Linked DNA regions of Blastopirellula sediminis. The main gene of each other region encodes a partner of the protein of the gene in region 2 in a complex. Links are inferred from orthologs where the notes say so. Each region holds a gene or a part of one and is shown on either strand. Other genes may lie near its edges.

Evidence for each region. The genes of interacting proteins can lie anywhere in the genome.
Region 1: the proteins of nuoH (region 2) and LOC68_RS27840 are in contact, whole or in part, in a crystal structure (PDB 6Y11), measured with the Thermus thermophilus proteins. The link is inferred for Blastopirellula sediminis from one-to-one orthologs. Residues at the interface, in WP_096411122.1 of Thermus thermophilus: Arg36, Val44, Arg45, Met46, Gly47, Pro48, Asn49, Arg50, Val51, Leu57, Gln58, Ala61, Asp62, Ile64, Lys65, Ile67, Phe68, Lys69, Glu70, Ile72, Val74, Glu223, Ala224, Glu225, His233, Thr234, Glu235, Tyr236, Ser237, Trp241; in WP_096411117.1 of Thermus thermophilus: Arg16, Glu17, Gly18, Leu24, Leu27, Val28, Trp30, Gly31, Arg32, Asn34, Ser35, Trp37, Thr54, Asp55, Ala56, Asp59, Ala61, Arg62, Phe63, Gly64, Glu66, Val67, Phe68, Arg69, Ala70, Ser71, Arg73, Gln74, Ala75, Asp76.

The regions. Positions count from the first base shown.
Region 1 is NZ_JAJKFT010000010.1:3,997,717-4,003,665, forward strand. What follows is about bases 3,099-5,897. They hold LOC68_RS27840 (NuoB/complex I 20 kDa subunit family protein), read left to right. Parts: upstream 3,099-4,097; coding sequence 4,098-4,697; downstream 4,698-5,897. Other genes in these bases: LOC68_RS27835 (helix-turn-helix transcriptional regulator), read left to right, coding at 3,299-3,985; sufC (Fe-S cluster assembly ATPase SufC), read left to right, coding at 4,777-5,598; sufB (Fe-S cluster assembly protein SufB), read left to right, coding at 5,661-5,897. In the rest of the region: MATE family efflux transporter, read left to right, coding at 1-132; DUF4190 domain-containing protein, read right to left, coding at 311-841; alanine/glycine:cation symporter family protein, read right to left, coding at 893-3,088; more of sufB, read left to right, coding at 5,898-5,949. UniProt on the Escherichia coli protein: NDH-1 shuttles electrons from NADH, via FMN and iron-sulfur (Fe-S) centers, to quinones in the respiratory chain. The immediate electron acceptor for the enzyme in this species is ubiquinone.
Region 2 is NZ_JAJKFT010000010.1:57,744-65,847, forward strand. The notes cover bases 1-2,815. They hold nuoH (NADH-quinone oxidoreductase subunit NuoH), read right to left. Parts: upstream 2,153-2,815; coding sequence 848-2,152; downstream 1-847. Other genes in these bases: nuoK (NADH-quinone oxidoreductase subunit NuoK), read right to left, coding at 1-117; LOC68_RS11670 (NADH-quinone oxidoreductase subunit J family protein), read right to left, coding at 117-851; LOC68_RS11680 (NADH-quinone oxidoreductase subunit D), read right to left, coding at 2,290-2,815. Also shown: more of NADH-quinone oxidoreductase subunit D, read right to left, coding at 2,816-3,495; NADH-quinone oxidoreductase subunit C, read right to left, coding at 3,562-4,092; NADH-quinone oxidoreductase subunit A, read right to left, coding at 4,140-4,769; DUF2203 domain-containing protein, read right to left, coding at 4,957-5,400; NuoI/complex I 23 kDa subunit family protein, read right to left, coding at 5,517-6,044; carbon storage regulator CsrA, read left to right, coding at 6,623-6,832; ferrochelatase, read left to right, coding at 7,180-8,104. UniProt on the Escherichia coli protein: NDH-1 shuttles electrons from NADH, via FMN and iron-sulfur (Fe-S) centers, to quinones in the respiratory chain. The immediate electron acceptor for the enzyme in this species is believed to be ubiquinone.

The sequences.
Region 1 (5,949 bases), 3.9 Mb from region 2 along the record:
ATCGGCGACGTTCCTGGCCTGGGTTACGGAATCGTCGGCGCGTGGTGGGTGATGGTCTTCGACGTCGTCGTCCGGGCGCTGCTGATGACCGTGCGTTATCTCCATGGCGGTTGGCGCGAGATTGAAGTGTAGAACAACGCGAAAAGCCATCGTAGCCCGAGGCGCGAGCCGAGGGAATTCGGTCATCCCAGAAATGATGAATGCCGAAGCTCGAATGACGAAATCACATTCGTTCGTCATTCTGGTTTCGACATTCGTTATTTAGCCAAACGCATTCCCTCGGCTCGCGCCTCGGGTTAGTGTTGCGTCTTTAGTGAGCGGTCGGAACCATCCGCAGGTCGTCCGCGGTGTCGAACTTCATGTCGGGCCCGGCGCTGCGGACGGCGTAGTCGATGCCGGAGTCTTCCGGTTCGTAGCGGACCGATTGTTGCCACGCGTCGGTGATCGGCAGGACCAGCTTGTTGCCGTCGACCCCTTCGGGGAGCTCCCCTTTTTCGCGACGATCGGTTTCAATCACGACGATCGCGTCGTCGAGTCGAGCCAGCGTTTGCTCGATCTGCGGCACTTCGTGGGCGTAGTGATGATACGTTTCGGTCGCCACCGCCGCCGTACCGACAATGGCCGCGATCAATGCGGTTCCCACCATGCCGACTACGAAGCCGGCGACCGCAAAGCCGCGGCGCGGATGAAACATCGCCAGGAGGCTGAGGATCAATCCGATCGGACTCAGCAGCCCGAGGGTGAAGACCAACCCAAACAGCGAAACGAAAAAGCCCCAGATCCCCAGCGCGTTGACCGGGGGACGCAACGGTTTGGCTGAATTGGAGTTACGACAGCACATGGACGATCCCTCTGGAAAAAATGGTTCTCATTCCTAGAGGGTGTTCGCTGGCTATTTGAATTTCTTGAACTCTCCGGCCTTATATTTTCGCCAATACTCAAAAAGATGTCGGCGAACTTTCGGCGAGAGGAGAATGACCCCCACAATGTTGGGAAACGCCATCGACAACAGCATCATGTCGGAGAAGTCGATCACCGCTCCCAGATTGGCGACGGCCCCGATAAAGACGAAGCCGACGTAAAGCACCTTGTAAACCATCGTGCTGCCGGCGCCAAACAAGCGTTCCCAGCAACGTTCGCCGTAGTAGCTCCACGAGATGATCGTCGAGTAGGCGAAGAGGAGAATCGAAATCGAGAGGATGTAGGAGAACCACCAGACTTCCTTCTCAAAGGCTTGGGAGGTCAGCGCGGCGCCTTTCAGTCCCTGGTCGACGACCCAGTCTTTGTTATCCCACGCGTTGGTAATCAGAATCACCATCGCGGTCATCGAGCAGACGACGATCGTATCGATGAACGGTCCGAGCAGTGCGACCAGACCTTCGCGAATCGGCTGATCGGTCTTGGCGGCGCTATGGGCGATCGCGGCGCTGCCGACGCCGGCCTCGTTGCTGAACGCGGCCCGTTGGATGCCGATGATCGCAACGCCGATGATCCCGCCCAGGGCCGCCTTCGGTGTGAACGCTTCGGTGAAGATGCTCTGGAACAAGTGCGGCACTTCCCCGATGTGCATCAGGATCACGTAGATGCACATCAAGACGTACGAGATGCACATGATCGGCACGATCTTGCTGGAGACCGCGGCGATGCGCTTGATGCCGCCGATGATCACTAGCGCGACCAGGATCGCAAAGACGACGCCGAAGCCCATCTTGAAGTTTTGGGCGAAGAGATTGAGTTCGGTTTGCAAGGCGGCCTTTTGTTCCTGCAGTTCCGCCAATTTCGTCCAATCTTCGGCCTTTTCGGCGGCGCTGATTTCAATCGCCAGGTCCGAAATTTTGTCCTGCTTGGCGCCTTGGATCAATTGCACCGCGGCGTCGGCCGACTGGTTCGACTGGAACATGTTGCCGCCGCCGAAACTGGCCATAATGCAGAGGACCGCGAAGACGACTGAGAAGACGATGCCGACCGGTTTCAGGCCGATTTCTTCGAAGCCTCGCAGCAAATACTGCATCGGACCGCCGAGGATCGTGCCGTCCGGCTTCACTTCGCGGTACATCTGGCCGAGCGTACATTCGGCGAACTTACTGGCCATCCCCAGGAAGCCGCAGAGCATCATCCAGAAGAAAGCGCCAGGGCCGCCGGTCGTCATCGCGATCGTCACGCCGGCGATGTTACCGAGACCGACCGTCGCGGAGAGCGCCGATGCGAGCGCCTGGAAGTGGGTCACTTCGCCCGGCTCATCAGGATCGTCGTAAGCGCCGCTGACGACTTCGATCGAATGGCGGAAGCCCCAGAAGTTGACGAAGCCGAAGTAGATGGTGAAGAACAACGCGCCCCCGGCCAGCCAAACGACCACCAGCGGAGCATTGCCGACTTTTTCGGTCAGAATATACGGGGGCTCCCCCGCTTCGCCGCCAAGTTTCAGCAGATGACGATCGGCCATCTCCTGAATCTGCTCCGGCGTTTTCCAGTCGGCCACGTCCTGACTCAGCAAGCCGCGGATGTCGCCTGCTTCTTTGTAGACGACCTTGCCGTCGGCGAGCGTTTGCTGCACGTACTTGGTCGTGGTATCGACTTTGATGGCGACCACTTCGACGCTCTTACCGCCAAGCTTGCCCAGGCTGAACGGCTGTTTCGAGTTGCCCGAGAGGAGCTTGCCGCGGGCTTTCCAGGTGTCGGCTTCGGCGAGCGTCAGCGAGTCCGGGAAGTTGACCGGTTTCTCGGCGACGTCCGGTTGGTAGATCGTAAACGGCAGTTCCGGCTCTTCGATCGGTCGCGTGTAGTGGACGACGTGATCGAACTGCACGTACTTCTGCGTGGTCCAGTAGACCGGCCGCATCAGCACGCTGGCCGCCATCTCGACCCCCGGTTCGAAGACCGAGTTGATCTGGCCGTTCACGCGCTCGGCGGTCGTCTGCTCTTCCGGAACGTCAGCGTAGGAGAGTTCCGGTGCCGAGTCGGGGATCTTCTCCGCGATCTTCTCTTCGGCGGCCGGCTTTTTTGGTTGGTCTTGAGCGAAGCTAGCGATCGTCGAGAAAGCGATTGCAGCGCAAGCGATTACGCACAGGGAGAGTGGCGCGCGAAACATGCCCGAAGAGTCCTTCGTGATTGGCGGCGAATTGGCCGTTAGTGATAGGGGGATTCAGCGCATGAGGGGTGTGGGCGTCGTGGTTCTACCATTTTAACTAATTGTCTGTCAACCGGTTACGTCGTTGGGTGGGGCTCCCCGCGAATTTTCAAACATATGGTTGTCAAAAATGCGATAATCAATAAGATAGCCTACAGAGGAATCAAGTTAATGACAGATCAAGAGTACACCCCGACGCACTCCGAGCAGGGAAAACACCCTGCCAGCGATCCGTATTGGACGCAGGAAGTCGTTCCGTCGGACATCGTCCTCTTGGATCTGCTTCGTCAGGCCCCCCATATGACGATCGCGGAGTTGGCCAGCGAGCTGGAAGTGACCGCGACCGCCGTGCGTCAACGCCTAAATCGTTTGATGGCACAGGGTTATATTGAGCGTTTTGCCGAAAAGTCCGGTCGCGGCCGGCCGATCCACCACTACCGTTTGACCGAAAAGGGAAAGCGTAAGGGGGGCGGCAATTTCGCCGATCTGGCAGTTGCTCTTTGGCAGGAAGTTCGGTCCATCAAGGATCCGGACGTTCGCCGCGGGCTGTTGCAGCGGATTTCGGAACGCCTGGTCGCCCAATATGCGGAAGAGCTGGAAGGGGTCGAGCTGGAAGAAAAGCTGCAAAAGATCGCCGCGATCTTCGGCGAGCGGCGCATCCCCATACAAGTAGAAACGCACGAGGGAGAACTCCCCGTGCTGAACGTCCTGGCCTGTCCCTACCCCGGTTTGGCCGAAATCGATCAGTCCGTCTGTGCGATGGAGAGGATCATGTTCGGTGAGCTCTTGGGCAACGACGTCCGGCTGGGTGAATGTCGTCTGAACGGCGACCCATGTTGCAAATTTGAGTTGTCGTAAGCGTGGCCCGGAACTGCAGTTAAGCCCTGACGATTATGGGCGGTACGGTGTAGGATGTTGGGCGTGTCCGCTAGCTGCGGATAAAGCCTGATCCTGCAGACGGAGCGTGGTGATGACAAAGCCTTGGATTGAAGGTCGCTTTGAAGAAAACGTCGTCTTTACGACGCTGGAGCAAGCGATCAACTGGGCGCAGCAATCGAGCATTTGGCCGATGACGTTCGGCCTGGCTTGTTGTGCGATTGAGATGATGGCGGCCGGCGCCAGTCGTTACGACATGGATCGGTTTGGCGCCGGGGCGTTTCGTGCGACCCCGCGACAAGCGGACCTGATGATCGTCGCCGGAACCGTGACTTACAAAATGGCGAGTCGCGTCCGTCGCCTTTACAACATGATGCCGGATCCGAAGTACGTCATCGCGATGGGCGCTTGCACCGTCGGCGGCGGACCTTACTTCAAGTACGGCTACCACGTCGTCAAAGGCGTGGACCTGGTCGTTCCGGTCGACGTGTACGTGCCGGGCTGTCCGCCGCGGCCCGAAGCGCTGCTCGAAGGGCTGATGCGGATCCAGGACAAGATCAAAGGAAAACGAATCAACAAGCGAAACGGCGTACGCGTCGAAGACGAGTTGCCGATTCCGCACCACAGCGGATGGGTCGACGCCCCGGGCGCCGAAACTCCCCTGACCGATCACCAGAAGATTACGAAAGCCTAACCGCAAAGGTTGGCGGAAAAGAAGTTTCGCTGCTTCGCCACCCCCGGTAGAAGCGTTATTGGGATTGATTGAGACGAGCATGACCGACGTTTTAAAGATTGAAAACCTGCATGTCGCCGTGGAAGGCAAGCCGATTCTCACCGGCGTCAACCTCACGATTCGTCGTGGAGAGACGCACGCTCTGATGGGACCGAACGGGTCCGGCAAGAGCACCCTCGGCTACGCGATCATGGGACACCCCAAGTACGAAGTGACCGAAGGCGCGATCTGGCTCAACGACGAGAACGTGCTCGAAATGGAAGCGGACGAACGGGCCCGCGCCGGGCTGTTCATGGCCTTCCAACGCCCGATGTCGATCCCCGGCGTCAAGCTGGCCGACTTCCTCCGTCATGCGACCACCAACGTTCGCAATCCCGAACGTAAAGAAGGCGAAGAGCTGATTCCGATGCGGGAATTCCGCCAGGAAATGAAGACCAAGATGCAGCAGTTGCACATGGATCTCGACTTCGCTCGCCGCTACGTCAACGACGGTTTTTCCGGCGGCGAAATGAAGCGGGCCGAGATTCTGCAGCTCGCGATGCTGCAGCCGAAGTTCGCCATCCTGGACGAAACCGACAGCGGTCTGGACGCCGACGCCGTCCGCCTGGCCAGCCAGAGCATCGCCGAAATCGGCGGCGCCGAAATGGGCCTGTTGATCATCACCCACCATGACAAGCTGCTGGAACACAATCCGCCGGACTTCGCCCACGTGATGCTGGGCGGACGCATCGTCGAAACCGGCGGCGTTGAGCTGGCGAAGGAACTCCACTCCCACGGTTACGATCGGATTCGCAATGCGTATCCGGACGCCGCCGCGATGGAACAAACGATGAATGAAGAAGAAACGCAAGTCGCCGGCTAACGAGGCCGTCTTCGTTTCCCCCTAGGCATTTGCGACTTCCAGAAAAGAAATAGAGCAAGCTAATGGCGACTGATATTACGTCTGACGCGATTGAATCTCCGGTCGGCGAGATCAACAAGTACGACTTCCGCACCGAAACCGCCGGCGTCTTCAAGGCCCGCAAAGGTATCGACGCCGAAGTGGTCAATCAGATCTCGGACATCAAGAACGAGCCTGATTGGATGCGAAAGTTCCGCTTGGATTCGCTGGAGATCTTCAATTCGAAGCCGATGCCCAAATGGGGCGGCGACATCAATATCAACTTCCAGGACATCTACTACTACCTGAAGCCGACCGATCACCAGGGTCGCA
Region 2 (8,104 bases):
CATCAGCACGCCGAGCGTGTTCCGCTTGGTCGCCATGCAAACGACCCCGGTCGCAAACAGGAAAGCGCCGACGGCGAGGAAATGGGAGAGCCCGACCGGCTCGGTCAAAAAGTCCATTAGTTCCCTCCTTCGCCGGCAGCGGACGGAACGCTCCGCTTGGAGCGAGCCAAGTAGGCGGCGCCGACCAGCACGACCAGCAAGTGGACCGACACGATTTCAAACGGCAGCAAGTAGCCGACATAGCCCGGCGAATCGAGCTCTGGCTTGTCAGCGCGAACGCCGACGAGCCCCAGGCCGACCTGCGAGGTCAGTTCCGGCTGGCCATACTTCACCTTCGCCAACAGCGGGCGAAGCTTCGCTTCTTCGGCCGGCGTCATTTCGGTTCGATTGTCGGCAGCCATCGCGGCGATGATCTCTTCTTCCGCCGCGGTCACTTCGGCTCGCAAGCGAGCTTGATAGTCGCTCGTCCGCCACGACGGTACGCTGAAGGCGATCTGCGTCAGTAAGGCCAACAGCGACCCGCCGACGATCAGCGCCAGGATCCAGTCGCCCGCTTTCGTCTTCATACTGATGAACGCCTGCTGCGCGGTCAGCATCACGCCGAAGATCAACAGAACCACCGTCCCGCCGACGTAAATCATCAACTGCATCGCGCCGACAAAATGGGCCCCGGTCAAAAAGATCAACCCGCTGGTCGCCGCCAGGCTGATCACCAGGAAGAACGCCATCCGGACGACGTTGTTCGAGACGACCATCGCCAGCGCGAAGCCGCACGCGGCGAACGCCACGAGGTAAAAAAAGACAGTGTGCCAGTTAATCTCGGCGGCCAGTAATAGCGGAAGATTCATCATCGCGACTCCTCCGTCTCATGAGTCGAAGAGAGGGCGACCCGATCGGCTGAATCGTTCTCGAGCGAAGTCTGCGCCTCTTGCTGCGGGCCCCCTTCGACGGCCGAGTTCAGCTCGTACGCCTGAAGCGCGAAGCGTTTTTCCAGACGCTGCATTTCGTCGTCGATATCCTGCACCCATCCTTCGCGAATGTCGGCGCGAGCTTGCATCGGCGCCAGGTCGTTCAAGAAGGGAATGTGCAGTGCGGTCCACATCAGCGAACCCAGAAAGCAGAACGCCGCGATCGGCACGCAATACTTCAGGCACATCGTAATGACCTGGTCGATCCGGAGCCGCGGCAACGTCCAGCGGACCCACATCATCACCAGCACGCCGATGACCGCTTTCAAAATGAAGTTCGCCAGACCAACCAGGTTGGCGAGCGTTTCGAGCGTGAAGTTGTCTTCCGGCACCCAGAAGAAAATCGGGATCGGGCCGTTCCAGCCCCCAAAGAACAAGATGGCGGCCAGCCCGCTGACTAGGAACATCGAGCCATACTCGGCCATGAAGAACAAGCTCCAGCGGATGCCGGAGTACTCGGTCAAAAAGCCGGCCACCAATTCGCTTTCCGCTTCGGCCAGGTCGAACGGGGCCCGATTCACGCTGGCGATGCCGCACGTGAAGTAAACCCAGAACAAGATCATGCAGAACGGATCGTGGAAGAAGAGCCAGTTGCTGAACAGCCCTGACTGCTGATCGCCGATCGTCACCAGGTCCATCGTGCCGGCGATCATCACCGGCACCACAACGCAGATCCCCAGCGGCACTTCGTAGCTGACGACTTGGGCGGCTTGCCGCATCCCGCCGAAGAGCGACCATTTTGACCCCGAACCATACCCGGCCAGAATCACGCCGAACACTTCCAGGCCCAAAACCGCCACGATAAAGAAGAGACCGATATTCAGTCGCACCCCCACCCAGTCGCTGGCGAACGGCAAAGCCATAAACGCGGCGAAGCTGGAAGTCAGCGAGATGTAAGGGGCGAGCTTGAAGAGTAAAGGATCGGCGTCCTTGGGCATCAAGTCTTCTTTGCTGAGCAGCTTGATCCCGTCTGCCAGCGTTTGCAGCCAGCCGAACTTGCCGCCGGTGCGGGTCGGTCCGAGTCGGTCTTGAATACGACCGGCGACCTTCCGTTCGAGCCAGATAAAGAAGACCGCCCCGACCGCGATCACATGCAGCAGCAAGACCGCTTGAATGAGCGCCGCTATCAACCAGCCGAGCCAATCCCAACCCTCTGGAAACCAGGTTGAAAAATAGTCGGCCATTCGTGGGCGATCCTTCCGTTTTGCCGCGTTAAAATTGGGGAAATCTGGGAGCCGTACGCTGCGGATATCATAACGCTCGCCGCTTTCGCTCGAAACCGGCACAAGGGGTAAATCGTCGCCAAAACGCCGCTTTGCGTCTAGCGATCGATCTCACCCATCACGATATCGAGCGAACCGACAATCGCCGGCACGTCAGCGATCAAACAACCGCGGCAAAGTTGCGGGGCGACCGACAGATTGCTAAAGCAGCTGCTACGTGCCCGCGCTCGCAACGGAATCGGTCCCGTACCGTCGCTCACGATGTAAAAACCCATCTGCCCACGCGGGCACTCCGTTTCGAGGTAGGCCTCCCCTTTCGGGAGCTTGGTCGACAACTTGATCGGCGTGCCCCAGTCTCCGGTCGCCTGGCTGTACTTTTCGATTCCCTGACGGATCAGCGCGATCGCCTGGATCACTTCCAGCATCCGGACGTAGAACCGATGCCAACAGTCGCCGAGAATCGCTTCGGACGGAACCGGCGGGTAATCATGATCGCGGGGATAGCTGCCGTTCTTTTCGACGATCACCTCAAAGGCGTAGTCGGCGTAGAGCGACGTGTAGCGCGGATCGCCATCGCGACGCAGGTCATAATCGACCCCCGATCCGCGCAAAACAGGCCCCGAACAGCCATAGTCGATCGCCATCTCCGGCGTCAGCAAGCCGATCCCCGCGGTTCGCTTGATGAAGATCGCGTTGGTCGTCAGCAGCGCGTGATAGTCGAGAATGACCGGCTCAAACTGATCAAGAAACCCCGATAGTTTCTGAACCCAACCCGGCGGCAAGTCGGCCGTCGCGCCGCCGACCGTGATGTAGCTGTAAGTCAGGCGAGCGCCGCACGCGTCTTCCAGCAGATCGAGAATCTTCTCGCGTTCGCGGAACGCATACAGGAACGGGCTGAACGTGCCGAGATCGAGCCCGTACGTTCCCATGCCGACCAGGTGGCTCGCGATCCGGTTCAACTCGGCGATGATCACGCGCAGGTGACGCGCCTTTTCTGGCAGGTCGTAGTTGAGCAGCTTTTCGACGGTCAGCGCCCAGCCGAGATTCATGTTCATGCCGGCCAGATAATCCATCCGGTCGGTGTACGGAATCCATTGCCGCGGCGTCAGGTTCTCGCCGATCTTTTCGGCGCAGCGATGCAGATAGCCGATGTGTGGCGTCGCTTCCGAAACGACTTCGCCGTCGGTGCGCAGCACCAACCGCAACACGCCGTGCGTGCTGGGATGTTGCGGGCCCATGTTGACCAGCATTTCGTCCGTGCGGACATCGATCTCTACAATGCCCGATGTAGGCGCCGTCGCCATAGCCGCTTCGCTCCGCTGATGCCAACCAATTGTGTTCTGTGTCGGTACCGCAGTACCATGCCGGCCTTAGCGCCCGCGAATGCCGTGATACTCCAGCGGCATTTCGTAATCTTTTCGCAAGGGATGCCCGACCCAATCTTCCGGACACAAGATCCGCTCAAGGTTCGGATGCCCGGTAAACCAGACGCCTGACAGATCGTACGCTTCCCGCTCGTGCCAGTCGGCGGTGCTCCAGACGCCGGAAACGCTGGGAACTTCCGGTAGCATTCCCTGCACGTCATCTTTCCAGCGCGGCAGCATCACCTTCACGACGAACGTCGTCTTGTACTGAATGCTGGACAAGTGATAGACCACCTCCAGATGCGGCTCCCAGGCCGACTTGCCCCCCGGTTTCGCATTCGGATCGCAGTAGTCGACGACCGAGATGGAGTTGCAGTAGTTCAGCCGCAACTCTTCCGCGTCGCGCAGATAGCGGCAGACCTCGACCAAACTGCTGGGACTCACTTCCACCCACGGATCAATCGCCGCCGGCTCGACATGCGTCAGCTGATCGCCGAATCGCTTTTGCAGCCGCTCGATCGTTTGTTTTCCGCTCATTTCCGTTCGCTCGTCTTCCTGTCGTCTTTATGTTCGTATCTGGGCAGCTATCGCGACTGGGCCGCTTGTTGCCGCCGGGCCGTAGTGGAGCGAACCGCAGATTCAGGCCCGGCTCGCGTCGCTTCGGTGATAGCCCGCACCCAATCGAGATCACCCCGCTTCCACACGTAGGCGAACCCCATTAACAGGACGGCGAAGAAAACGCCGATGTCGGCCAAACAGGTCCACAAAAGCGAGCGGGCGCCATCGCGCACCGTATTGGTCGAAACGGTCCCGGCGGCGACTTCGTCATTCAGCGATTCGGGCAAACCGAACTCGCGATGCAAACCGATGACCGCCGGCGCGAGGGTCACTCCATTCTCCACGCTCTCGTTGACCACCGGAGCGCTCGGATCGGACAGCTGCGCCGACTTCCCAAAGACAACCGCCCAAGGAAAGAAGAACGCGACTTCGACGTCGAAGATGATGAACAGCAGCGCGACCACATAAAAACGAAGGTCGAACTGAACGAAGCTCGAGCCGATGGTCGGTTCGCCGCACTCGTAGATTTCCTGCTTTTCCTCGCTCGGATTGTTGGGGCGCAAAAACATCCCCAACACGATATTGAAGAGGACGAACCCCATACCGACGCCGCCAAACAACAGCAGGTAGCCGACGATCGTCGTAGAAAGTGTCATTAGGAGTCCAGCGAGGGCGAATTAAACTTGCTTCGCCCGGGGCGTCGATCACCGCGACAAGATCGCCGCAAAGATCGCTACCAGCGGGAGAAGCAATTCAACCCGGATTGTAGAACTACCGGGATTCAATGCAACTAGCCGGCGCTGACGGGTCGCGAATTTCCCGCGGCAGAATGGCGGCCTTCGCCTAGTTCTCGACGACGCAATCGGTCGTGATCGGCTGGCGCCCCGCGAAGCCGGCGTCCATATCGTGCCAATGCGACACGGTCGGCTCGCCTAACTTCCAGCAAAGATAGACCGACTTGCCATTGATGACCGCCGGGAAGTCGACCAGACCTTCCGGGCCGCTCTTCGGTTCGACGCCCAGATCGCGAAGTTCTTCAACGTAGCTCTGCAGCCGTTCCGAATCGCTTTGCAATTCGTCCTTCACCAACCGCAATTCTTCCGCATAAACGCGCGGCGCATTGTCATAGTTGGCCCGACGCTCCAGGTCGACGATCCGTTCGCGGCGCGAGATCACGTCGCGCGAGAGTTCAACGATATCCGCCACGATCGCCGACACAAGCGGCAACATCGCGTTCGCCTGGGCAACCGTGAATACGCGAACCGACGGAGCGGAGGATGAAGTCATCGAAAAACCCGATCGCTGTTCAAGACAAGACTGACTTACCCAAGTCTAAGCCTCGTTAACGGACTTGAAAAGCGACCTACCGCGCTTTCTTGAGCGGAGAGCCGAAGGTAACGATTCTATTGATTGGGACCACCGTGGACCGGCTGGACGATTACCTTCGACTCGGCGACGGCCGTCGGATTCAAGGTGCTTCTCCCCCAGGCGATCTCGACCGGCAGACGCGAGAAATCGACGATCGCCCCGTCACGGCTATAGCTGCTCAGGTCGAGCGTCCCCCCCATGAAAATACAGTCGACCGGGCAGGGCTCGACGCAAAGTGCGCAAAACATGCACTTCGTGTAGTCGATCGTAAAGCCGGTAACGGCAAACCCCTTCGCCCCTTCGACCCGCTCTTTGCCAATGTAGATGCAGTCGACCGGGCAAGCTTTCGCACATTGGTCGCAGGCAATGCAGGTCGTCAGGTCAAAACGGTGAAAGCCGCGATAGCGGGGCGAGACATGGACCGGGAGTTCGGGATACTCGTAGTGCTCGGTAAACGCCTTGCGGTTTTTATCGTAAGTGCTGAACCAATAACGAATTGTAATGGACAGACCTTGGGCGACCGTCACTACCGCGGCGTAGACGTTGCGGAACCAGGTCAACATGACGGATGCATCTCCTTACCCGTATTACAGCGAGCGCGCCCTCAAGATATCGCCATTAGGGTCAACTGTCACGCGTGGACCGGACAAAATGCGACGATTAATCGGGCTCAATTGATTCGTACGCAAAAGGCCTTTGGCGGGCCAGCGCAAACTCGCAAGATCAACTGTAGCAATAACTTAGCAGTTTGCCGCCTGGATAATCCTGGAGAACTGGCGAAGCGCGGCGATTTGTACTAAATGTGCTTTTCCCCTGAAAAAGATTCCAGGTTTTCCTCCGAATGGGCGAGCGCCGTCGCTTGACGACGCACTTTTAGCACGTAGAGTGAAGGGGAAGCGTGTATGCGCACAGGCCGTGCGACGCCTGAGAAGATCGCCTTGGCGCCTGTTGGCTTTCGGCCCCGGCTGATCGGAATTCTTCAGATTTGAATTCCATCAACTGCGGCCGAACCGATTCGGTTCACCAACGATCCAGGTAATTTAACGCAGTCGGGTTTGCCCATCAAGCGCCCGACAAAACCCAGTCGCCAAAAATCGTTCACTCCCCGGTGCTACAACTGGCGACAGTGGAGAAGTAGGAAATGTTGGTTCTCTCAAGGAAAAAGAACGAAAGTATTGTCATTAACAATGACATTACGATCGTGGTCGTGGAAATTCGCGGCGACAAGGTACGCCTGGGCGTAGAAGCTCCCAAGGAAGTCCCGGTGCATCGCCGCGAAGTTTATGATGCGATTCTTCGCAACGAGGCCCAGGAAAAAGCGGGCGCCGATTCGCCCAGTTCCGAAGGCTAGTTGTGAGGTTTTACGCGTTGTAAATTTCCGCTGCGATACTGCACTCTGTGCCGTATTTTTTCCCGTTTCTTGCCCGAACCATCTTCTTTTTTCCGCATCTACCCAGATAAAGCCGTCTCCCGCCTTCACACAGTTGGGACGAGACGCTATTTTAGACCTTTTCGCCTAGGGGCCCCATCGTCTAGTGGCCTAGGACTCCGGCCTTTCACGCCGGCAACACGGGTTCGAACCCCGTTGGGGTCACTCAAAAAATAGCCCTTCTCCACGAGAGGGGCTATTTTTTTGCGCTTGTCGGCTACAACTCTAAAACAGCGAAAACAGCCCTCCCTGTAGCCCCTCGATCGACCATGAAATACGACGCACTCCTCGTTCAGTCGTTTGGCGGCCCGGAAGGTCCGGATGACGTCATTCCATTCTTGGAGAACGTCCTCCGCGGTCGCAACATCCCCCGCGAGCGTCTGCTTGAAGTCGCTGAACATTACCAGCATTTCGGCGGCGTCAGCCCGATCAACCAACAAAACCGCGACCTGATCGCCGCTCTCGAAGTCGAACTGAAAGAGCACGGCATCGACCTCCCGATCTATTGGGGCAATCGCAACTGGTCCCCTTACCTGGTCGATACCCTGACCCAGATGAAAAACGATGGCGTTAAACAGGCGCTCGTCTTCGTCACGTCGGTCTTCAGCTCCTACTCCGGCTGCCGGCAATATCGCGAGGACATCGCCAAAGCCCAGGACGAAATCGGCGCAGGGGCTCCCCGCTGCGACAAGATCCGGACCTACTTCAATCACCCCGGCTTCATCGAAACGATGACCGCCTGCGTCGAGGAGTCGCTCGATCAAATTCCGGCCGAACGGCGCGATGCGGCGGAACTGGTCTTCACCGCTCACAGCATTCCGCTCGGCATGGCGGACAACTGCAACTACGTCAAACAGTTGGAAGAAAGCTGCCGTTTGGTGAGCGAAGCGACCGGTCACGCCAAGTGGCGCTTGGTTTACCAAAGCCGTAGCGGCCCGCCGACGCAACCTTGGCTCGAACCGGACGTTTGCGACGTCATTCGCGAACTTGCCGCCGCCGGCGAAACCGACGTGATCGTCTCGCCGATCGGTTTTATCTCGGATCACATGGAAGTCTTGTTCGATCTCGATACCGAAGCGAAAGACGCGGCCGAAGAAGTCGGACTCAACTTTATTCGCAGCGGAACGGCCGGCGTTCGCCCGCGCTTCATTCAGATGATTCGCGAGTTGATTGAAGAGCGACTCGATTCGAGCC